DNA from 4 places in the Rhizobium sp. BK619 genome. Region 1 is predicted to be linked to each of the others. Evidence: predicted binding sites of a transcription regulator. Region 1 holds the regulator's gene; each other region holds the start of a gene.
What was found. The regulator PhoB, encoded in region 1, activates phosphate uptake and scavenging genes when phosphate is short. The targets are predictions, from matches to a motif close to TGTCATNNANCTGTCAT.
Positions count from the first base shown of each region.

Region 2: phnF (phosphonate metabolism transcriptional regulator PhnF) is a predicted target of PhoB. The motif match lies at 1,725-1,741, and genes of this name have one in related genera.
Region 3: pstS (phosphate ABC transporter substrate-binding protein PstS) is a predicted target of PhoB. The motif match lies at 2,819-2,835, and genes of this name have one in related genera.
Region 4: FHX14_RS03835 (NAD-glutamate dehydrogenase) is a predicted target of PhoB. The motif match lies at 3,354-3,370, and genes of this name have one in related genera.

Region 1 is NZ_JACIBH010000023.1:4,079-9,523, forward strand. It holds gene FHX14_RS31640 (aspartate aminotransferase family protein) at 1-303, opposite strand, end outside; gene FHX14_RS31645 (GcrA family cell cycle regulator) at 729-1,262, shown strand; gene phoB (phosphate regulon transcriptional regulator PhoB) at 1,540-2,223, opposite strand; gene phoU (phosphate signaling complex protein PhoU) at 2,358-3,071, opposite strand; gene pstB (phosphate ABC transporter ATP-binding protein PstB) at 3,116-3,931, opposite strand; gene pstA (phosphate ABC transporter permease PstA) at 3,947-5,269, opposite strand; gene pstC (phosphate ABC transporter permease subunit PstC) at 5,266-5,445, opposite strand, start outside.
Region 2 is NZ_JACIBH010000003.1:151,300-156,744, forward strand. It holds gene FHX14_RS06405 (carbon-phosphorus lyase complex subunit PhnI) at 1-565, opposite strand, end outside; gene phnH (phosphonate C-P lyase system protein PhnH) at 570-1,178, opposite strand; gene phnG (phosphonate C-P lyase system protein PhnG) at 1,178-1,654, opposite strand; gene phnF (phosphonate metabolism transcriptional regulator PhnF) at 1,768-2,505, shown strand; gene FHX14_RS06425 (2,3-bisphosphoglycerate-dependent phosphoglycerate mutase) at 2,673-3,308, opposite strand; gene dapB (4-hydroxy-tetrahydrodipicolinate reductase) at 3,330-4,154, opposite strand; gene FHX14_RS06435 (ABC transporter ATP-binding protein) at 4,170-5,445, opposite strand, start outside.
Region 3 is NZ_JACIBH010000008.1:275,355-280,799, forward strand. It holds gene FHX14_RS17360 (cupin domain-containing protein) at 1-254, shown strand, start outside; gene FHX14_RS17365 (bifunctional diguanylate cyclase/phosphodiesterase) at 488-2,617, shown strand; gene pstS (phosphate ABC transporter substrate-binding protein PstS) at 2,950-3,972, shown strand; gene pstC (phosphate ABC transporter permease subunit PstC) at 4,055-5,032, shown strand; gene pstA (phosphate ABC transporter permease PstA) at 5,034-5,445, shown strand, end outside.
Region 4 is NZ_JACIBH010000002.1:89,324-94,768, forward strand. It holds gene FHX14_RS03835 (NAD-glutamate dehydrogenase) at 1-3,146, opposite strand, end outside; gene pdxY (pyridoxal kinase PdxY) at 3,422-4,297, shown strand; gene FHX14_RS03845 (carbonic anhydrase) at 4,369-5,010, shown strand; gene FHX14_RS03850 (GGDEF domain-containing protein) at 5,107-5,445, shown strand, end outside.

The sequences.
Region 1 (5,445 bases):
CGCCTCGGCGCCCGAATTGGTGAAGAACACCTTGTCGGCGAAGGTCGCTTCCGTCAGCCGCTTGGCCAGGCGCTCCTGGCCGGGGATCTCATAGATGTTGGAGAGGTGCCAGACCTTGTCGGCCTGTTCCTTCAGCGCGGCGACCACATGCGGGTTGCTATGGCCGACCGAGGTGACGGCGACGCCGGCGCCGAAATCGAGATATCGCTCGCCGCCTTCGGTGATCAGCCATACGCCCTCGCCTCGCTCGAACCGCAGCGGGGCACGAGAATAGGTGTCATAAAGCGGCGCGGCTTCAGCCATGGCGCGGGTCTCCCGATCAACGTTGTCAAACACAGGACTCCGGCTAAGAAAACCAGGCCCGAAAAATCAAAAATGCCGCCTTGCGGCGGCCAGCGGTACTATTTCCTTTTCGCGCTGCAATGTCAACAAAACTGCGCCCTTAGCGCATGCAGCAAGCTTGTACAGCGGTGTTTTCGACCTTCAACAGGCAATATTGCAGAAATGCCACGCAGCGGCAGCAAGTTGGGGAAAACTCCGAATTCGATTCATCCGGATTCATGCGACTCTTGTCACGGAGTCAGGCTCACACTAGGTTAAAGTTCAATTACTAGACTGCATGCGGCGGAACTAGTCACCAAAATTGATCAAGCGTTTCTTGTTTCGGAGGCTTCCGGGACAACGGTGAGGGATTCTGCCATCACCAACGCAAAAGGTGGAGACAGGGCATGAACTGGACAGACGAGCGGGTCGAGAAACTCAAGAAGCTCTGGGCCGAAGGACTGAGCGCCAGCCAGATCGCGGCGCAACTTGGCGGTGTCAGCAGAAACGCTGTGATCGGCAAGGTTCACCGGCTGAGCCTTCCCGGCCGCGCCAAGGCCGGCGGCACGGCCGCCACGGCGCGCACGCCGAAACGCACGACATCGGCGCCGCGCGCACCGAACTACGCCTCGCGGATCACCACCCGCACCGTCACCCGCCAGCAGGGCGCGACGATGCTGAAGGAAGAGATCGAGATCGAAACGGTCGAGGAAATGGAATACGTGCCGAAGGGCAACGTGGTCGTGCCGATCTCGCGCCGCCTCGGCCTGACGGAACTGACCGAACGCACCTGCAAGTGGCCGGTCGGCGATCCGCTGAAGGACGACTTCCATTTCTGCGGCTGCGAGTCCCCCGACAATTCGCCCTATTGCGGCTACCATCAGAAACTCGCCTACCAGCCGGTCAACGAACGACGCCGGGCGGCGGCCCGGGCGAGCTGAGCGGGTAAGACATTGTCGACATGCGAAAACGGGCTGAAAGGCCCGTTTTTTTGTGTGAGTGTGTTGGGTGTGGCTGCCCCTCATCCGCCTGCCGGCACCTTCTCCCCGCTTGCGGGGCGAAGGGGATATGCCGCAACCTCCCGGTCCTCTCCAACGTCTCGTAGGGCACGTCCCCTCGCCCCGTTTACGGGGGTCCGAAGGACGGGTCGAGACGTGTGGCTCGACCCCGGTCGGTTAGGGTGAGGGGCGGAGCTTGCTCGACTTTGTCAGAATCCCCTCAGGCTTCCATCGAATAACCGGCGCCGCGGACGGTGCGGATGACGTCCTGCATGTTGGAGAAGTTCAGCGCCTTGCGCAGGCGGCCGACATGGACGTCGACGGTGCGTTCGTCGACATAGATGTCGTGGCCCCAGACGCCGTCGAGCAGCTGCGAGCGGGAGAAGACCCGGCCGGGCGACGACATCAGGAATTCCAGCAGGCGGAATTCGGTCGGGCCGAGGCGGACTTCGCGGCTCTTGCGGTGGACGCGATGGGTTTCGCGGTCGAGTTCGATATCGCCGCATTTCAGCACGGTCGACAGCACCTCGGGGCGGGCGCGGCGCAGCATCGCCTTGACGCGGGCGACGAGTTCCGGGGTCGAGAAAGGCTTGACGACGTAATCGTCGGCCCCTGTCGAAAGCCCGCGGACGCGCTCGCTCTCTTCGCCGCGCGCCGTCAGCATGATGATCGGCAGGCGCTCGGTTTCCGGCCGCATGCGCAGGCGCCGGCAAAGCTCGATGCCGGAGACGCCGGGCAGCATCCAGTCGAGGATGAGAAGGTCAGGCGTGCGCTCCTGAAGCCTGATTTCGGCCTCGTCGCCACGAAGGATGGTATCGACCTCGAAGCCCTCAGCTTCGAGATTGTAGCGAAGAAGCACGCTCAGGGCTTCTTCGTCTTCAACAACTGCAACTCTCGGGATCATGCGTGTTGGTCTCCTCGCGCATGATCCTTAAACCGGGGGTGATTTAAGCAATGCATCCTGCGCAAAATCAGAAAAATGGCTGCGACCTCTTTGCGCGCCCCACATGGGCGCGCACGCAATAGGCTGGTGCGCGGTTATTCCGTGACCGCGCCGACGGTGTTGGCGCTGTCATCCTTCGGACGGTCGCCTTCCGGCTGCGCGCCGGTTGCCATGTAATAGATCGTCTCGGCGATGTTGGTGGCGTGGTCGCCGATGCGCTCGATGTTCTTGGCGCAGAAGAGCAGATGCGTGCAGCTGGTGATGTTGCGCGGATCTTCCATCATGTAGGTCAAGAGCTCGCGGAACAGCGAGGTGTACATCGCGTCGATCTCGTTGTCGCGCTCGCGGATCGCACTCGCCTTGTCGGCGGCGCGTGTCGTGTAGACGTCAAGCACTTCCTTGAGCTGGACGAGCGCCAGCTCGGACAGATGCTCGAGGCCGCGGGCGAGCTTGCGGGGAACCCCGGTGCTCTGCACGGCGATGACGCGCTTGGCGGTGTTCTTGCCAAGGTCGCCGACGCGTTCGAGATCGGCGGCGATGCGGATCGAACCCATGATTTCGCGCAGGTCCGCGGCCATCGGCTGGCGGCGGGCGATGGTGACGATCGCCTTGTCGCCGATTTCGCGCTCGGCGTGATCGAGGATCACGTCGTCGGAAATAACCTTCTGGGCGAGCGCAGTATCCCCGTTGACCAGCGCCCGGACGGATTCGGCGACCATCTGCTCGGCCAGGCCGCCCATTTCGGAAATCCGCCTGGACAGGAACTTCAGATCATCATCATAGGCAGAATAAATATGTGTCGATGCCATGGGGCTTTATCCTCGAATAACGGGAAGGCTCGGTGTCGCCAAAATCAGCCGAAGCGACCCATGATGTAGTCCTGGGTGCGCGGATCGTCGGGATTGGTGAACATCTTGTCGGTGTCGTTCTCCTCGACGAGATTGCCGAGGTGGAACATGGCGGTGCGCTGCGAGACGCGCGCGGCCTGCTGCATGGAGTGGGTGACGATGACGATCGTATAGTTCTCGCGCAGCTCGTGGATCAGTTCCTCGACCTTGGCGGTGGCGATCGGGTCGAGCGCCGAGCAGGGCTCGTCCATCAGAATGACTTCGGGGCTGACGGCGACGGCACGGGCAATGCAGAGGCGCTGCTGCTGGCCGCCCGACAGGCCGGTGCCGGATTCATGCACGCGGTCCTTGACCTCGTTCCAGAGGCCGGCGCGCTGCAGGCTGGTCTCGACGATCTGGTCGAGATCGGCCTTCGACTTGGCCAGGCCATGGATGCGCGGGCCGTAGGAGACGTTTTCGTAGATCGTCTTCGGGAACGGGTTCGGCTTCTGGAAGACCATGCCGACGCGGGCGCGAAGTTCGACGACGTCGATATCCGGATCATAGATATCGTCGGTGTCGAGGGTGATCTTGCCGGTGACCCGGCAGCCGTCGATCGTGTCGTTCATGCGGTTCAGGCTCCGCAGGAAGGTCGACTTGCCGCAGCCCGACGGGCCGATCAGCGCAGTTACGGTGTTTTCGCGAATGTTCAGGTTCACGTCAAAAAGCGCGCGCTTTTCACCGTAGTAAACCGAGACATCCTGGCCGATCATCTTATAGGGGACGTTGCTCATCTTCTGATCCAGCGCCTTTTCAACTGCAGCTTCCGTCAACATGTTCATGATCTGTAACTCCGTTTACCAGCGGCGCTCGAAGCGACGACGCAAGAGGATGGCGCCCATGTTCATGACGATCAGGAACAGGAGCAGGACGATGATGGCACCCGAAGTACGCTCGACGAAGGCACGTTCGGCCTCGTTCGCCCACATATAGACCTGCACCGGCAGGGCAGTCGAGGGATCGAGCGGTGTCGTCGGCGCATTGGCGACGAAGGCGACCATGCCGATCAGGAGCAGCGGCGCGGTTTCGCCGAGCGCGTGCGCCAGGCCGATGATCGTGCCGGTAAGGATGCCGGGCATGGCGAGCGGCAGAACATGGTGGAACACCATCTGCATCTTCGAGGCGCCGAGGCCAAGCGCTGCGGCGCGGATCGACGGCGGCACGGCGCGCAGTGCCGCGCGCGTCGCGATGATGATCGTCGGCAGGGTCATCAGCGTCAGCACCAGGCCGCCGACCAGCGAGGCCGAACGCGGCAGGCCGACGAAGTTGATGAAGACGGAAAGGCCGAGCAGACCGTAGACGATCGAAGGGACGGCGGCGAGGTTGTTGATGTTGACCTCGATCAGATCCGTCAGCCGGTTCTTCGGCGCAAACTCCTCGAGATAGATCGAGGCGGCGACGCCGATCGGCAGCGCCAGCACCAGCACGATCAGCATCAGGTAGAGCGAGCCGATGAGGGCGACACCAAGGCCTGCAGCCTCCGGACGGCTGGAATTGCCGTTGACGAAGAGGCCGGTGTTGAACTGCTTGTGGAGAGCGCCGCTCGCCTTCAGCTCGTTCATCCAGCCAACCTGCTTGTCGTTGACCTTGCGGTTCTTCTCATCGACCGAAAGGTCGATCTGGCCCTTGTTGGCGCTATCGACATTGGCGTCGGCGAGCACGGTGACATTGACCGTCTTGCCGATGAGCGACGGATCGGCAACGACCATGTCGCGCAGCTGGATCGGCGCGCCCTTGGAAAGCATGGCGGCTGCGTCCCGCACGTCAGGCTTGCTCGAGGCGTTGATATTCAGCTGCTTGACGATCGCATCGCGCAGCAGAACCGGGTAGTTGGCGGCGATCAGCACCGAAGGGTCGGTCGCACGCTTATTGCCAGGGTCGATCGTCTTCTCGGTGAATTCGATCGGCAGAGTGATCGCCGTCTGCTGGAAGGCGGTGTAGCCCTTGCCGATCACCGTCCACAGCAGGATGAACAGGAAGATCAGGCCGAAGGCGATGGCGGCGATGCCGTAGGCCTGGAACCGGCGCTCGGCGGCGTAGCGGCGCTTGATGCCGATATCGCGGCGGGCTGGCGCCTTGGAGACGGTGACGCCTGATTGCGAGGAAACAATATCCGTCATTCGTACTGCTCCCGGTATTTGCGCACGATGTAGAGCGCATAAATGTTGAGGCAAAGCGTGATGCAGAACAGCGTGATGCCAAGGGCAAAGGCAACCAGCGTCTGGGGCGAGGTGAACTCGAGGTCGCCCGTCAGCTGATTGACGATCTTGACGGTCACCGTCGTCATCGGCTCGAA
Region 2 (5,445 bases), on a different contig from region 1:
TCGGGAATTCCATCGGCTCGCGGGTGAGATCACCGATCTCGTGATCTTCGGGCATGTCGCCGTCGGCCTCGATCAGGCCTTCCTCGGCGAGGATCTCGGAGACCCGCATGACGCGGCCGGTTTCTGCGGCGCGCTGGGCGGGCGCCTCGACCGCCTCGTCCTCAAGCAGCGAGGGATCGAGCAGGCGGTGGGTATAGTCGAAGGTGGGTCCAAGAAGCTGGCCGCCCGGCAGATCCTTATAGGTCGCCGAGATCCGTCGTTCGATTGTCATATCAGCCGTGTCGAGCGGCCTGGAATAGCCGAAGCGCGGCAGCGTGGTGCGATAGGCGCGCAGCAGGAAGATCGCCTCGATCATATCGCCGCGCGACTGGCGGACGGCGAGTGCTGCGAGCGTGCGGTCGAAAAGCGAAGCCTCGGCCATGACTCGGTCGACGGCGAGCGCCAGCTGCGCCACGATCTGGTCGATACCGATTGCCGGCAGCGAACGGTCGCCGCGGCGGCGGTCGGCGAGCAGGCGGTGGGCATTGGCGATGGCGGCCTCGCCACCCTTGACGGCAACATACATGAGCTCAGATCTCCGTTGCTGTGATCTTGGTGGTGCGCGGCAGGCAGAGAAAACGTGTCGCCGATGTCAGCACGATGTCGATGCCGCGCGGGAAGAGCGCGCGGTTCTCGGTCCAGAGCCGCAGGAAGGTCTCTGGTAGGCCGACAGGCGCGATCTCAGCCACGCTCTGGATGCCGGGACCCATCAGCGCCAGCCTGCGTCCACCTTCGAGTGCGGAAAGTTCGATGACGAGCGTCGTCGAGCGGTCGGGATATTCCTGCGTGCCCGAGGCGAAGAGGCTGAACGGGCAAAGCGGGATGCCGGCTTCCGTGAACGCAAAGCGTGCCTCGGCCTTCTCAGTGGTCAAAGGCGCGCCGGTGTGGAAGCCGAGCCATTCCGGCACCGCCGATTTCGCCAGCCCCTGGGAAAGCCAGACCGATGTGTCGTGGTCGCAAAGCGTCAGAGCGATCGTGCCGGCGGCGATGCCGAGCGGCAGAGGCGGCGCGATATCGGGCCGCACGGTCTGGATCGTGCCGGGGCGGGCCATGCCGTCCATCAGCATCTTGAAGACACTCTGGGCGTCGAAGACCGGCTCGGCAAAGCCGCCGGTCAAGGCTTCTGTCTTCAGGCCCATCAGTTGTCTCCCCTGACCATGGTGAAGAAGTCGACGCGGGTGGCCGCCGTCTCGTCCGCCTTGCGGCGTTCGGCTGTGGCGATCCGCTCAGTGATCGGCAAGAGCAATGCCTGTTCGACGAAATCCTGCGTCGCCTCTTCCTGCCAGAGCGCATCGAAGATCGCTGCCAGCTGAGCCTTCTCGCGATCGGTGCCGAGCGCCTGGGCATGGCCGATCGAGCCGGAGTCGAGCCGGACCGTGGCCCGGGTCACCGTCACTTCGCCGAGGTTGAAGGGAGCACCGCCGCCGCCAATGCGGCCGCGGACCATCACCAGCCCGGTCTCGGGTCCGCGCACCGGATGCGTTGCGGGCTTTTCCGGCAAAGCATCCCAGACCGCCGAGAGTTCGCTGCGTTCCGCGCGCGCCAGCAGATCGGCGGCGCGTTTGCGCCCGGATGCCGTCTGTGACGCAGCGTCTGTCCTGTCCGCTGATATCATTGCCGCTTTCCTTAAAATGTCTATTGATATAGACAACCATACAAGCTATGTTTAGTCCTAAATCGGTGTCGTGACAAGCGTGTGACATCGGGCGCGGGAAATGGCGGGAACGAATGGCAGGATTGAAACAGGTGCAAAGGCAGACCGGCGTGGCGCTCTGGCGTCAGATCGCTGACCGGATTCGCGAGGCGATCGGCAACGGTACCTATGACGAAACCGGAATGGTGCCGCCGGAAACGGTCCTGGCGCTGCAATTCGGCGTCAACCGCCATACGGTGCGCAGCGCCCTGGCGGCGCTGGCGCAGGAAGGCATCGTCCGTGCGGTACAAGGTCGCGGCACGCTGATCGAGCGCAAGGAGCGGCTGAATTTCCCGATCACCCGGCGCACCCGCTTCACTTCAGGCATCGGCGACCAGGCGCGCGAGATGCGCAGCCTGCTGCTCGATGAGGTGCAGGAGGAAGCCAGCGCCGAGGTGGCCCGCTGGCTGGGTCTGAAGCAGGGGGAGCAGGTGATCCGGCTGGAAACATTGCGCCAGGCCGACAAACGGCCGGTTTCAAAGGCGACAAGCTGGTTTCCCGCCGCACGCTTCGCCGGGATCGGCGAGGCCTATCGCAAGCGCGAATCGATCACCAAGGCCTTCGCCGATCTTGGCCTGTCGGATTATGTCCGTGCGACGACCGAAGTGACGGCCGCCCATGCGAACACGGCGGATCTCGCCGATCTGGAACTGACCCCCGGCGCGATCCTTCTGATCGCCAAGGCGATGAACACCGATCTCGACGGTGTGCCGGTGCAATACTCGATCAGCCGGTTTGCGGCCGACCGGGTGCAGTTCACCATCGAGAACTAAAGCATGTCGCGCAAAAGTGTGCAGCGCTTTTGCCAGGCAAAGCGCGAAGCGCTTTTGCCGCAACGACATGCGTAAAACAAAGAGCTAAAGCGCGTCGCATAAATCAAGTTTGACGCGACGCGCTTTGAGAACAGCCTTCCCTGTCGGAACAGGGAAGGCAATTGCATTCAGTGTGCGCCGGACATGTCGCCGAGCACTTCCTTCGAGGCGACGGTGGAATCCGCCTTCAGCTTGTAGACCATCGGCACGCCGGTCGCGAGGTTGAGGGCGAGCACGCCTTCCTTGGTCAGCTTGTCGAGCACCATGACAAGCGAGCGCAGCGAATTGCCGTGTGCGGCAACCAGCACCTTCTCGCCACGCAGGACGCGCGGAAGGATTTCCGTCAGATAGTACGGCCAGACGCGAGCGCCTGTGTCGCGCAGGCTTTCGCCGCCGGGCGGCGGGACGTCATAGGAGCGGCGCCAGATATGCACCTGTTCCTCGCCCCATTTGGCGCGGGCGTCGTCCTTGTTCAGGCCGGAGAGATCGCCATAGTCGCGCTCATTCAGCGCCTGGTCGCGGATCGTCGGCAGATCGGGCTGGCCGACCTTGTCGAGGATCAGCTTCAGAGTGTGCTGCGCGCGCACCAGCACCGAGGTATAGGCGACGTCGAATTTGATTCCGTATTCGGCCAGCGCCTTACCGCCGGCATTGGCTTCCTCGATGCCGAGCGCCGTCAGATCGGGATCCTTCCAGCCGGTGAAGAGATTCTTCAGGTTCCAGTCACTCTGGCCGTGGCGAACGAGGACGAGGGTACCGCTCATGAATATGCCTCCGATATGTCGTTATTGAGGGGAAAGCCCGAGCACGTCGAGCATGGAATAGAGACCCGGCTTCTTGTCGCGCGCCCAGAGTGCTGCCTTGATGGCGCCGCGCGCAAAGATCGAACGGTCGGCAGCGCTGTGCGACAGGGTGACGATTTCACCTTCGCCGGCGAAAAGCACCGAATGCTCGCCGATGACGGAGCCGCCGCGCAGCGTCGCAAAACCGATCGTGCCCGCCTCGCGGGCGCCGGTATGGCCGTCGCGCACCCGCACGGATTTCGAGGCGAGATCGATCCCGCGCCCCCTGGCCGCGGCCTCGCCGAGCAGAAGGGCGGTGCCGGACGGCGCATCCACCTTGTGCTTGTGGTGCATTTCCAGGATCTCGATATCCCAGTCATCAGGATCGAGCGCCCGCGCTGCCTGTTCGGCGAGCACGCTGAGAAGATTGACCCCGAGGCTCATATTGCCTGACTTGACGATGCGGGCATGACGGGCTGCCGCGGCGATCCTGGCGTCGTCGTCGGCCGAACAGCCGGTCGTGCCGACGACATGGACGATGCGGGCCTGCGCCGCCAGCCCCGAGAATTCCGCTGTCGCGGCCGGCGAGGTGAAATCGAGCACGCCTTCGGCATCCAGAAAGGCATTGAGCGGATCGTCGCCGATGAGGATGCCGCTCGGGCCGAGACCGGCAATCTCGCCGGCATCCTTGCCGATAAAGGGCGAGCCGGTGCGCTCGACCGCCGCATGCAGCGTCGCGCCCTCGATGGAATGGATGAGCCGGATCAGTGTCTGCCCCATGCGCCCGGCTGCGCCAACCACCACCAGTTTCATCGCAGCATCGCTCATGTCAGTCTCACCAGGTCAGTTTGAATCGGAGGCCGAAGGCCTCTGCAGATTGTTGAGGCGAGCGTAAAGACCGTCGCTGACCTTCGCAAGCGTCTCGTGATTGCCTTCCTCGACGACGCGGCCCTGCTGCATGACGACGATCTTGTCGGCGCGAACCACGGTCGAAAGCCGGTGAGCGATGACGACGACGGTGCGCCCGGTCATCGCCTCGTCGAGCGCCTTCTGCACGGCCGCTTCGGATTCGGTATCGAGCGCAGACGTCGCCTCGTCGAGAAGCAGGATCGGCGCATTGCGCACCAGCGCGCGCGCAATCGACAGCCGCTGGCGCTGGCCGCCGGAAAGCGTCACGCCGTTTTCGCCGACCGGCGTGTCGTAACCCTGCGGCTGCGCTGCGATGAAGTCATGTGCATAGGCAAGCCGGGCCGCTTCTTCCACATCGGCATCGCTCGCTTCCGGCCGGCCATAGCGGATATTGTCGCGGATCGTGCCCTCGAACAGGTAGGGCTGCTGCGAGACATAGGCGAGCTGATGGCGCAGCGATTTCTTGGTGATGTGGGCGATGTCCTGCCCGTCGATCAGGATCTCGCCCTCGCGCGGATCGTAAAAACGCGGAATGAGGTTGATGACCGTGGATTTGCCGGCCCCCGAAGGACCGACCAGCGCGGTGGTCGCGCCGCCCTCGGCGATGAAGCTCACACCGCTCAGCACGCTCTCACTGCCGTAGCCGAAGGAAACATTGCGGAATTCGATCCGGGCTTGCGTCACCGTCAGCGGCTGGGCATCCGGCAGGTCGCGCTGGCGCGGCTCCATGTCGAGCAGTTCGTAGATCATTCGCGCATTGACGACGGCCCGCTCCATCTGCACCTGCAGGCGGGCAAGCCGGCGGGCCGGATCATAGGCAAGCAGCAGCGCCGTGACGAAGGAGAAGAAGGCGCCTGGCGGCACATTGTAGTAGATCGAGCGGTAGGCGGCATAGGCCAGCACGCTGGCAACGGCAAAACCCGCGAAACTCTCGGTCAGCGGAGAGGTGCGTTCGGAAAGCCGGGCAATCCGGTTCGCCCTGTTTTCAGCACCCTTGATGAGCTTGGTGACCTTGCGTTCCAGCTCGTCTTCCATCGTGAAGGCTTTCACGATGGCGATGCCCTGGATCGTCTCCTGCATGGCGCCGAGAACGTGGCTGTTCAAATGCACCGCCTCGCGGGTCGCCGAGCGCAGCCGCTTGGAAACATAGCGGAGCGCATAAAGCAGCGGCGGGGCCATGATGAACACCGCAAGGCTGAGCAACGGATCC
Region 3 (5,445 bases), on a different contig from region 1:
TCCGCACCTGGAACCTGGAGGAAGCCGAAGGCGGGCTCTATTCCGGCATCTGGGAGGCGACGCCCGGCAAGTGGCGGATCGTGTATGAGGAATGGGAATATTTCAGCCTGCTGTTCGGTCATTCGATCGTGACCGAGGACGGCGGCGAACCGGTTCATCTGAAGACCGGCGACAGGATGATCTTGAGACCCGGCTTCAAGGGGACGTGGGAAGTCGTTGAAACGACTCGCAAGGATTATGTGATCAAGGTTTAAGCCGGGCTGGCAAATCGCCGCCGTTGACGACGCGCCTGTCCCGATTTGCGGCGAGGGCAGCCCGTTTTTCCGCAAATGCGTGCGCCTGTTTGCCGGATAGGTCGCTTTTAACCAATCCCATTAATCCGCTCTACATTGTCAAAATGCTATATCTCGTCTGCAGCGCATTGCGGACATGATGTCTCCTGCCGTCCCCCAGACATGGCCTTGCAATTAATCTTTGCGGAATTTGCATGTCGTCGACTCTTGCAGGTAGGCACGTTCGCACCCAAACGTCTTCCATCATCGCGACGACGGTCTGTTTCCTGGTCGTCGCCCTCATCCTGACCGGCCTGGTGGCGCATGTCGTCGTCACGATGACCCGGTCGGCGAATGAGATCGATGATGCCAGGGCCACGCGCGCCGCCCGTGCGGCAATCGGAGCCTTTGTGGCGCGACTGAGCGGGACGACGACTGATAATGCCATTTGGGACGATGCCTACAGTGCAGCCTCGTCTCCGACCGCCGCCGCTTGGGCCTATGAAAATTGGGGAAAGACCAGCGAGGATTACGCGCTCTATGACGGCGCGGTCGTCATCGGTCCTGACCGGTCTTCGATCGTTTCCGCCTATGCCAAGGGCAAACCCTTCGAGCCGAGCGACGTTTTCGGCGAAGACTTTTATCGGCAGATCAGAGTAGCTGCCGATCCAGCGCGGGCGCCGGTGGTCAATTTCATCAAGACCGAAAGCGGTATCGCCCTGCTCGCATCGCAGGCGATCCAGCCGTACGCGGCCACCACCGAGCTTCCGAAACTCAGCACGCTGAGCTTCTACAAGGAATTTTCGCCCGAAGTTCTCGATGCGCTCTCGAACGAACATGAACTCGAAGGCTTGCACTTGGAGAAGAAGCCCAGGCCGGAATTTCTGAACACGCCGATCACCGACATGAAGGGGGCCGTCATCGGCTATCTCGTCTGGCCGAGCAAAGCGCCGGGAAGCACCGTGTTTCAGCAGGTGACGCCCTATGTCGCGGCCGCCGTCGCCATCCTTGCGCTGTTCCTGATCGGCGTGCTGATGGTCGGCGCGTCCGAGGCGCGGCGCCTGCGCCAATTGGCGCAAGCCGCGCTTTTCGAAGCAGGCCATGACAGCCTCAGCGGCCTGTTGAACAGACATGGACTTCTCAGCCTGTTGGACGACTTTAAGAGTTCGGGCTCTTCGCCGCCACGGCTCTATCTGGTCGACCTCGATGGTTTCAAGGCCGTCAACGATGCCTGGGGGCATGCGGTCGGCGATGATTTGATCCGGCTGGTCTCGAGCGCGCTGATGGTCTGCCACCCCGAAGTCGTGGCCGCGGCCCGGCTGGGAGGCGACGAATTTGCGCTGGTGCATGTTGGGTCCGCCACCTGCGAAGATATGGAAAAAGCCATTCTGGCGCTGTTTGCCGAGCCATTCAAAATCGACGGCCGGACGATCGAAGTCGGCGCAAGCATCGGCGCTGCCGCAGGCGACGGAGACATCGAGCCCTTGGAGCTTCTCCGCAGAGCGGATATGGCCCTCTATCGCGCCAAGGCAAATGGCCGGGGCCAGGCGATCGAATACGACCCCGAACTGGACGAGGAGCGCCAGCGGGTCGCCGAACTGGAAGGCCTGTTGAAAGGCGCCATCGGCAGTGGTGCGATCGAGGCCGTTTTTCAGCCTCTCGTCTCTGCGACGACAGGCGCTGTCACCGGTCTTGAGGCGCTGGCGCGCTGGCGAACCGCAACGGGAAACATCAGCCCGGAGATTTTCATCCCGCTCGCGGAACGGTGCGGCCTCATCGATGCGCTTGGCGTTCACATGCTGAGAACATCGATCGAGCATGCCAGGAGCTGGCCCGATCTGGCATTGTCTGTGAACGTCTCGCCAATCCAGCTCTGCAATCCCGAATTTGGCGCCGAAGTGATTTCGGTCCTGCAGGAACTCGACTTCGATCCAAAACGCCTGACCTTGGAGATCACCGAAGGTGTCCTGATGACGAATCCGGATCAGGCCCGGCGGTCGATAGACCAGCTCAAGCGCGTCGGCATAAAATTCGCGCTTGATGATTTTGGCTGCGGCTATGCCAGCATTGGAGCGTTGCGACAGTTCGGGTTCGATCGCATGAAGATCGACCGCTCGCTTGTATCAGCTCTCGATGAAGGCGCCAACGGCGCCGATGTCCTTCGGGCGACCATTTCGCTTGCCACCGCCCTGCAGATTCCGGTGACCGCCGAAGGCATCGAGAACAGCCGCCAGGCGGCGATTTTGCGAGAGGCCGGCTGCGATCAGCTTCAGGGGTATCTGATGGGCAGACCGATGTCGGCACGCGACATATCCAGCAAGCTGGAAGAAGAGTCGGCCGCCTGACGCGCGATCGATGGGGTGCTGCAACTGCGGGACCCGCGTTTAGACGGCCTGAACGCGCCATTTCCAGGCCTGCTGCGGCAATCCACCACAGCCATGCGTCAATCTATCCCGATGTTTTTGCTAAGGCTTTGTTAAATCCGCGATTCGACCGAAAGGCCGCAGCTGCGCTATTCGATGCCCTCAGTTTCGACCATCGAAAAGCGTCATCAGACTGTAATAATACGCGCCTAGCCCGCCTGATGTGACGAGAACTTCAGCGCCCCAGACAATGGACACCCCCGCCGCGGCGCTGGTCTCGTCATCCTGTCCATTCCATTAGGGAAGCGCTTCACATGCTCACCAGGAAACTCCTCTCGGCCTGCCTCAGTGCGGGCCTCGTTGCCGCTCTGGCAGTTTCGGCTTCTGCCGCCGATATCACTGGCGCCGGCTCCACCTTCGTCTATCCCGTCCTGTCCAAGTGGTCCGCCGACTACAACAAGCAGACCGGCGACAAGCTGAACTACCAATCGATCGGTTCGGGCGGCGGCATCGCCCAGATCAAGGCTGCAACGGTCGATTTCGGCGCATCCGATAAGCCGCTCGAGCCCAAGGAACTGTCGGATGGCGGCTTCGGCCAGTTCCCGCTCGTCGTCGGCGGCATCGTTCCCGTCATCAACGTCAAGGGCATCAAGTCGGGCGAGCTGAAGCTCACCGGCAAGGTTCTCGCCGATATCTACCTCGGCAACGTCACCAAGTGGAACGACAAGGCCATCGCCGATCTGAACCCGGGCCTGAAGCTGCCCGACAGCCAGATCGCCGTCGTTCACCGCTCGGACGGTTCGGGCACCTCCTTCAACTGGACGAACTACTTCTCCAAGGTCAACGAGGACTGGAAGAGCAAGGTCGGTGAAGGCACCGCCGTCAACTGGCCGGTCGGCATCGGCGGCAAGGGCAATGAAGGCGTCGCCGCCTACGTCACCCGCGTCAAGGACTCGATCGGCTACGTCGAATATGCCTACGCCCTGCAGAACAAGCTGCCCTACGTTCTGATCCAGAACGCCTCTGGCCAGTATCCGAAGCCGAATGCCGAGAGCTTCTCGGCAGCTGCCGCCAGCGCTGAATGGACCAAGGCTCAGGACCTCTACCTGATCATGACCAACGCGCCGGGTGAAAAGGCCTGGCCGGTGACCGCCACGACCTGGGCAATCATGTACAAGGATCCGAAGGATGCGGCGCGCTCCAAGGCTGCTTTCGCCTTCTTCAAGTGGGCGCTCGAAAACGGCCAGAAGGAAGCTTCCTCCCTCGATTACGTGCCGCTTCCGGAAACCCTGGTGAAGCAGATCGAGGACTACTGGACGGCCTCCTTCAAGGGCTGATCCCTGCAAGACCTGCGGTCGGGGCGGAAAGCGAGGCTTTCCGCCCCGAATGCCTTTCCTCAAAGCAGTCGAGTATATTGATATGAGCGAAGCATTGGCATCGCTGCCCGCCTCAGGAACCGGCGTGAAGCGTCGCCACAGTGCGACCGGCGATCGTATTTTTTACTGGATAGTTCTGGGCTGCGGCCTGTTCGTTCTGGCGGCGCTGCTGGCAGCGGCGGTCTCCATGGCGGTAAGCGGGTTTCAGGCATTCCGGACCTTCGGCTTTGGCTTCCTCATCGGCACGGAATGGGATCCGGTCGCCGAGAAGTTCGCAGGGCTGGTGCCGATTTACGGCACGCTGGTCACCTCGGCGCTCGCCATGATCATCGGCGTTCCCGTCAGCCTCGGCATCGCCGTCTTCATTACCGAAGTCGCGCCGCGCTCCATTCGCGGCCCGATCGGCGGTGCCGTCGAGCTTCTCGCCGGCATCCCCTCGATCATCTACGGCATGTGGGGCCTCTTCACCTTCGCTCCCTTCATGTCGGATTATATCCAGCCGGCGCTGATCGACTGGCTGGGCCCGATCCCGGGGATCGGTGCGCTGTTCTCAGGCGCGCCGCTCGGCATCGGCATGCTGACCTCGGGCATCGTGCTGGCGATCATGATCATTCCCTTCATCTCCTCGGTCATGCGCGACGTCTTTTTGGTCGTGCCCGCGCAGTTGAAGGAATCGGCCTATGCGCTTGGTTCGACCAAGTGGGAAGTGGTGCGCGACATCGTCATCCCGCACACCCGCACTGCCGTCGTCGGCGGCATCTTCCTCGGTCTCGGCCGTGCGCTCGGCGAGACCATGGCGGTGACCTTCGTGCTCGGCAACACCCACAATATCGCCGTGTCGCTGATGGAGCCCGGCACCTCGATCGCCGCCACGCTCGCCAACGAGTTCGCCGAGGCGTCGGACGATCTCTACCGGTCGTCGCTCGCAGCCCTCGGCCTCATTCTCTTCGTGGTCACCTTCATCGTTCTGGCGGCCGCCAAGCTCATGCTGGTGCGCATGGCAAAGCAGAGGGGGGAGTAATATGGCGACCTATTCCGGCTCCCTTTACCGCCGCCGCCAGATCGGCAGCGCGATTGCGCTGACGCTTTGCGGCTTCGCGACCGCGCTCGGCCTGGTCTTTCTGGTCTGGATCCTCTGGACGACGCTGATCCACGGCCTGTCCGCACTGAGCCCCAGTCTCGTCACCGAAATGACGCCGCCGCCCGGCGAAGACGGTGGCGGTCTTGCCAACGCTTTCATGGGCAGCCTGCTGATGGTCGTGCTGGCCGTCGTCATCGGCGCGCCGATCGGCGTGCTGGCCGGCACCTATCTGTCGGAATTCGCTCGCGGCAAAAGGCTTGGCGAGGCAATCCGTTTCGTCAACGATATCCTGCTCTCGGCGCCGTCGATCATCATCGGCCTGTTCGTCTATCAGCTGGTCGTCCGCCCGACAT
Region 4 (5,445 bases), on a different contig from region 1:
GTCAGCGTGACTGACTTCGTCGCGCGGGAGATGATCATTGCACCCTTGGAGAGCACGCTTTTGTCGAAATCCTGCCAGCTTGACCGCGGCAGGTCGAAGAGCCGCTGGCGTTCGGCGAGCGTCTTTTCCATATCGGGATCAGGATCGATGACGATATCGCGGTGGTCGAAGGCGGCTATCAGCCGGATCTTCGGAGAGAGCAGCATGCCGTTGCCGAAAACGTCGCCGGACATGTCGCCGACGCCGGCAACCGTGAAGGGCGTCGTCTGGATGTCGATGTCCATTTCACGGAAATGGCGTTTGACGGTTTCCCAGGCGCCGCGGGCGGTGATGCCCATCTTCTTGTGGTCGTAACCGGCCGAGCCGCCGGAGGCGAAGGCGTCGTCCAGCCAGAAGCCGGCTTCCTGCGCCAGCGCATTGGCGGTGTCGGAGAAGGTCGCGGTGCCCTTGTCGGCGGCGACCACGAAATAGGGGTCGTCGCCATCGAGCCTGACCGTATCCTTCGGCGGCACGATCTCGGCGCCCGATATATTGTCGGTGATCGACAGCAGCGTGCGGATGTAGGTCTTGTAAGCCTCGCGGCCGGCATTGAAGATCTCGTCACGGCTGCCGCCGACGGGTAGCTTCTTCGGATAGAAGCCGCCCTTGGCGCCGACCGGCACGATGACCGCGTTCTTCACCTGCTGGGCCTTGACGAGGCCGAGCACTTCGGTGCGGTAGTCCTCGGCGCGGTCCGACCAGCGCAGCCCGCCGCGCGCCACCTTGCCGAAGCGCAGGTGCACGCCTTCGACTTCGACGCCGTAGACGAACATCTCGCGGAAGGGTTTGGGCTGCGGCAGCCCGTCGACCAGGTGTGGATCGAGTTTGAAGGCCAGCATCGGCTTCGCCGATCCATCGGCATTCTTCTGGAAATAATTGGTGCGCAGCGTGGCATCGACGATATTGACGTAGCGGCGCAGGATACGGTCGTCGTCAAGGCTCGGCACGTCGGCAAGCTCGACCTCGATCGCCTGATGCAGGTCGGCAAGCTTCTTGACGCGGGCCTTTTCGGAAGGCCGGGTGTCGAGCGTGTCGTGGAACAGCCGGAAGATGGCGGCGGCGACGCCGGGATATTTGTCGAGCGTCGTCGCGATATAATCCTGCGAATAGGCGATGCCGGCCTGGCGGAGATAGCGGGCATAGGCGCGCAGCACGTTGGTCTCGCGTGCCGAGAGCCCGGCCGAGAGGATCAGCCGGTTGAAACTGTCATTGTCGATCGTGCCGGCGAAGGCAGCCACGAAAGCTTCCTCGAGGGCGGCGCCGTAACGCTGCAGATCGATGTCGCCGCCGTTGCGGGCCTCGAGTTCCATATCGTGCAGCACGACGAGTTTCGTTTCTCCGTCTGTCGCCGGTACGTCGATGTCGAAGGTGCGTTCGCTGACGACATTGAAGCCGAGATTCTCAAGCAGCGGCACGCGACGCGACAGCGCCAGCTGGCCGCCGGCGTGGAAGATCTTCAGCGAGAGGGTACGGCTCTGCTCCTCCTGACGATGGTAGAACTCGATGCGAAGCGGCTCGCCGGCGGCGCAGGCGACGATATCGGCGAGATCGGCCACGGTTTCTTCAGGCGTGAAGGAATCCTGAAAGGCCTGGTCGACCGAGATCTTTGGCGCCTTGGGTCCGGCCAGCGCCTCGTAACGGTCATCCCAGCGGGCGGTGATCTCGCGGATCACCTGCTCGAGCTTTGACTGCGGAATGCGCGGCGTCTTGCCGCCGGAGCGGCCGATGATGAAATGCACGCGCGCCACGCCGCCTTCCGGGAAAGCCGGGTAATAGGCGGAGACACGGCCGTCATAGACGGTCTTCAGATAGGTGCCGATCCTTTCGCGGACGATCGAGTCATACTCCTCGCGCGGCACATAGACGATCACCGAGACGAAGCGGTCGAAATGATCGATGCGCGGCAGGACGCGCACGCGCGGCCGGTCGGCCAGGTCGTTGATCTGTTCCGCAAAACTGGCAAGCAGCGTGGTGTCGATCTGGAAAAGGTCGTCGCGCGGATAGGATTCCAGCGTGTTGTCGAGCATGCGGCCGGAATGGCTCATCGGGTCGAAGCCGAAATGTTCCTTCACCTTCTCGATCTTGGAACGCAGGAGCGGGATTTCCGAGGCGAGCGATGTATAGGCCGTCGAGGTGAAAAGGCCGACGATGCGCAGCTCGCCGGTGACGTTGCCGGCGGCGTCGAAGCGTTTGACGCCGACATAATCCATGTAGGCCCGACGATGGACGATGGATTTCACATTCGCCTTGGTGACGATCAGGAAGTCGGGACCGTCGAGGAAGGCAAGGATTTCAGGCGTCGTCGTTACGGCATCCTTGCCGGTGCGCAACACGAGCACATCGGGATTGGAGAGGATGCCGAGGCCGGTACCCTTGTCGCGTTCGACCTTGGCATCGGCACCCTTGCCTGAATAGACATATTCGCGCATGCCGAGGAACGTGAAATTCTCGTCGCGCAGCCATGTCAGGAAGGCGACGGCTTCATCGCGATCAGCCTTCTTCCTGCTGGCGCCATTGGCTGAAAGTTCGACGATCACCCCGTCGATCTTGGACAGCATCGGCTTCCAGTCGGACACCGACAGGCGGACCTGCTCAAGCACGGTTTCGATGCGCTTGACGAGATCTGCCGCCTGGGCGGAGTTGAGCGGCGCAATATGGAGCTGGATGTGGCTGACGCGGTTGGCCGGGTCGCTCGGGTGATCGGCGGAATAGAGCGCAGGCGCCTTGCCCTTCTCCATGACCAGGATGGGATGCACGGCCATGAACAGATCGCGATAGGTGCTCGTCACTTCACCCATGACCGATTCAAACAGGAAAGGCATGTTCCGGTCGGTGACCGAAAGCACCGAAACGGCAATGCCATCGGGCGTCACATCGGCGATGGTGTCGATGCCGACGCGGGGCGCCTTGCCGTTCCAGGCGGCGAGTTCCTTTGCCGAATGCACGGCGGAGAGCGCCAGCATCTCAGGCGTATAGCGTTCGAGATCGTCATTGCTGGCCCGTCCGAAGAGAATTTCCGGATCGAGATGCGCTTCGCCCGTCGCCTTGGCGACCTTGCGCGCGCTTTCGATCTGTTTTTCCCGTTTCGGATTGTTTCTGGCAGCCATGAATCGCCTCCCGCAATGGACTGGTTTTCTGCAAGCTAGCAGAAGATTTCGCGAAAAAATCTCTAAAATGCGGCCTTGAGGGATCGTTTTGATGCTTTTTTGACGCTGGAAATGGGAAATTGTCAGAGATTTTTCCGATTTCGTGGCCAAAACGAACGGGAGGATCCTCTTTTTCTTTTTCGTTCCGCCGCACATTTCCATGCTCACGTGAAGAATGGTTGACAGCGCGGCGTCAAAAAGATCATCAAACGCGGTCATCATTCGGATCTTGTCTCATGTCGGAAAATGCAGCGGGCGCAGTCATCGTCATCTCCAGTCATGTGGTGCGCGGCTCGGTCGGAAACCGGGCGGCCGTCTTTGCGCTGGAAACGCTTGGTCATCCGGTCTGGGCGCTGCCGACCATCGTGCTGCCCTGGCATCCCGGCCACGGCCGCTCGACGCGGCTGACATTTGCCGAAGCGGATTTCGACGCGGCGATCGACGATCTGATCCGCGCGCCCTGGATCGGCGAAGTCAGGGCAGTGCTTTCGGGCTATTTCGGCAATGCCGCCCAGGCGCGCTCCGTGGCCCGGCTGATCGCCGCGCTCAGGCAAGATAATCCCGAACTGGTCTACGTCTGCGACCCCGTCATGGGCGATCTCGGCGGTCTCTACGTGCCGGAGGCGACCGCCGAAGCCATTCGCGACCATCTCATCCCGCTCGCCTCTCTGGCGACGCCGAACCGCTACGAACTCGCATGGCTGTCCGGGGCGGCGCTTGACGACAACAGCGCGATCATGGAGGCGGCGCTGGCGCTCGGGCCGTCGCGCATGCTCGTCACCTCGGCCGTGCCGATGATGGCGGGCGGTACCGGCAATCTCTATCTTTCCGGCCGTCACGCGCTTCTTGCCGAGCACCGCGCCGTCGAAAACGCGCCGAATGGTCTCGGCGACCTGCTGGCCGCCGTCTTCCTGTCGCGCCTTCTATCCGGCCTCGAGGACGAAAAGGCGCTGCAGCTTGCCACGGCCAGCGTCTTCGAGGTGCTGGCGCGCGCCGTCAAGCGCGGCAGTAACGAGCTGATGCTGGCGAGCGATGCTTCCAGTCTTTCGACGCCGATGGCCATGGTGCAGATGCGCCGGCTCCTGCACCCGGCGCAGCGGCGGAAAAAATGACGCATCCATCAATGTGCTCATTTTGCAGTGCAGCAGTTGATCTTGTCTTCCGCGCGCGCTAATCCAGAAGCATGCAGCGTTTTCCAAATTCCCTTCTGGACGGTTACCGCAACTTCATGAACGGGCGTTATGCCGACGCCCGCGACAGGTATCGGCTGCTTGCCGAAAACGGTCAGAGTCCGAGCACGCTGGTCATTGCCTGTTCGGATTCCCGTGCGGCACCGGAGCTGATCTTCGATGCCGGCCCGGGTGAGCTCTTCGTTATCCGCAACGTCGCCAACATGGTGCCGCCCTACGAGCCGGACGGCCATTTCCATTCGACGTCGGCCGCGCTCGAATTTGCGGTGCAGGCGCTGAAGGTCTCGGATATAGTCGTGATGGGCCATGGCCGCTGCGGCGGCATCCGCGCCGCGCTCGATCCCAATGCCGAGCCGCTGTCGCCGGGCGATTTCATCGGTCGCTGGATGTCGCTGGTCAAGCCTGCCGCCGAGCAGATCCAGAGCAATGACGTGATGACGGCCGCCGAGCGGCAGACGGCGCTGGAGCGCGTCTCGATCCGCAATTCGATCGAAAATCTCAGAAGCTTTCCCGATATCAAAGCACTCGAGGAAGCGGGAAAAATGCATCTCCATGGCGCATGGTTCGATATTTCCACAGGCGAACTCTGGGTGATGGATGCTGAGACACGTGACTTCATTCGTCCCGAAATCTAGGGATCTGCCGCTTTATCAGTTTATTAAGAATTGCTGCTAAGATTGGCGTCAATTGGTCGCGCACGACCGACGTTTTGAGCACCGTGGCGATTGGCGATGAAGTTCGAGACCATCAAAAGGGTTATCCTGGCCGCCATCATGCTGCCCTTCGTCTTCATGCTCATTGAAGGCGTCGTCGTCATACGGGCTTCAGTCAACCAATACAGGGATCTCGAGAAAGACCGGCAGTTCGCCGACGTGCTCGCCCGCGGCGGGTCGATCGCCGCCACGGAGATCCTGAGTGAAATCGGCGCCACTCGCCTTTATCTCGCGCATCCGAGCAGCAAGACCGCTGCTGATATGCAGAAAAGCCGGGTAACGCTCGATGACGAGCGCCTTGCCTTCTATGCCAGCCTGCCTTCCCGCGATACGCTCGACGAAGGGCTTGCGGAGGAA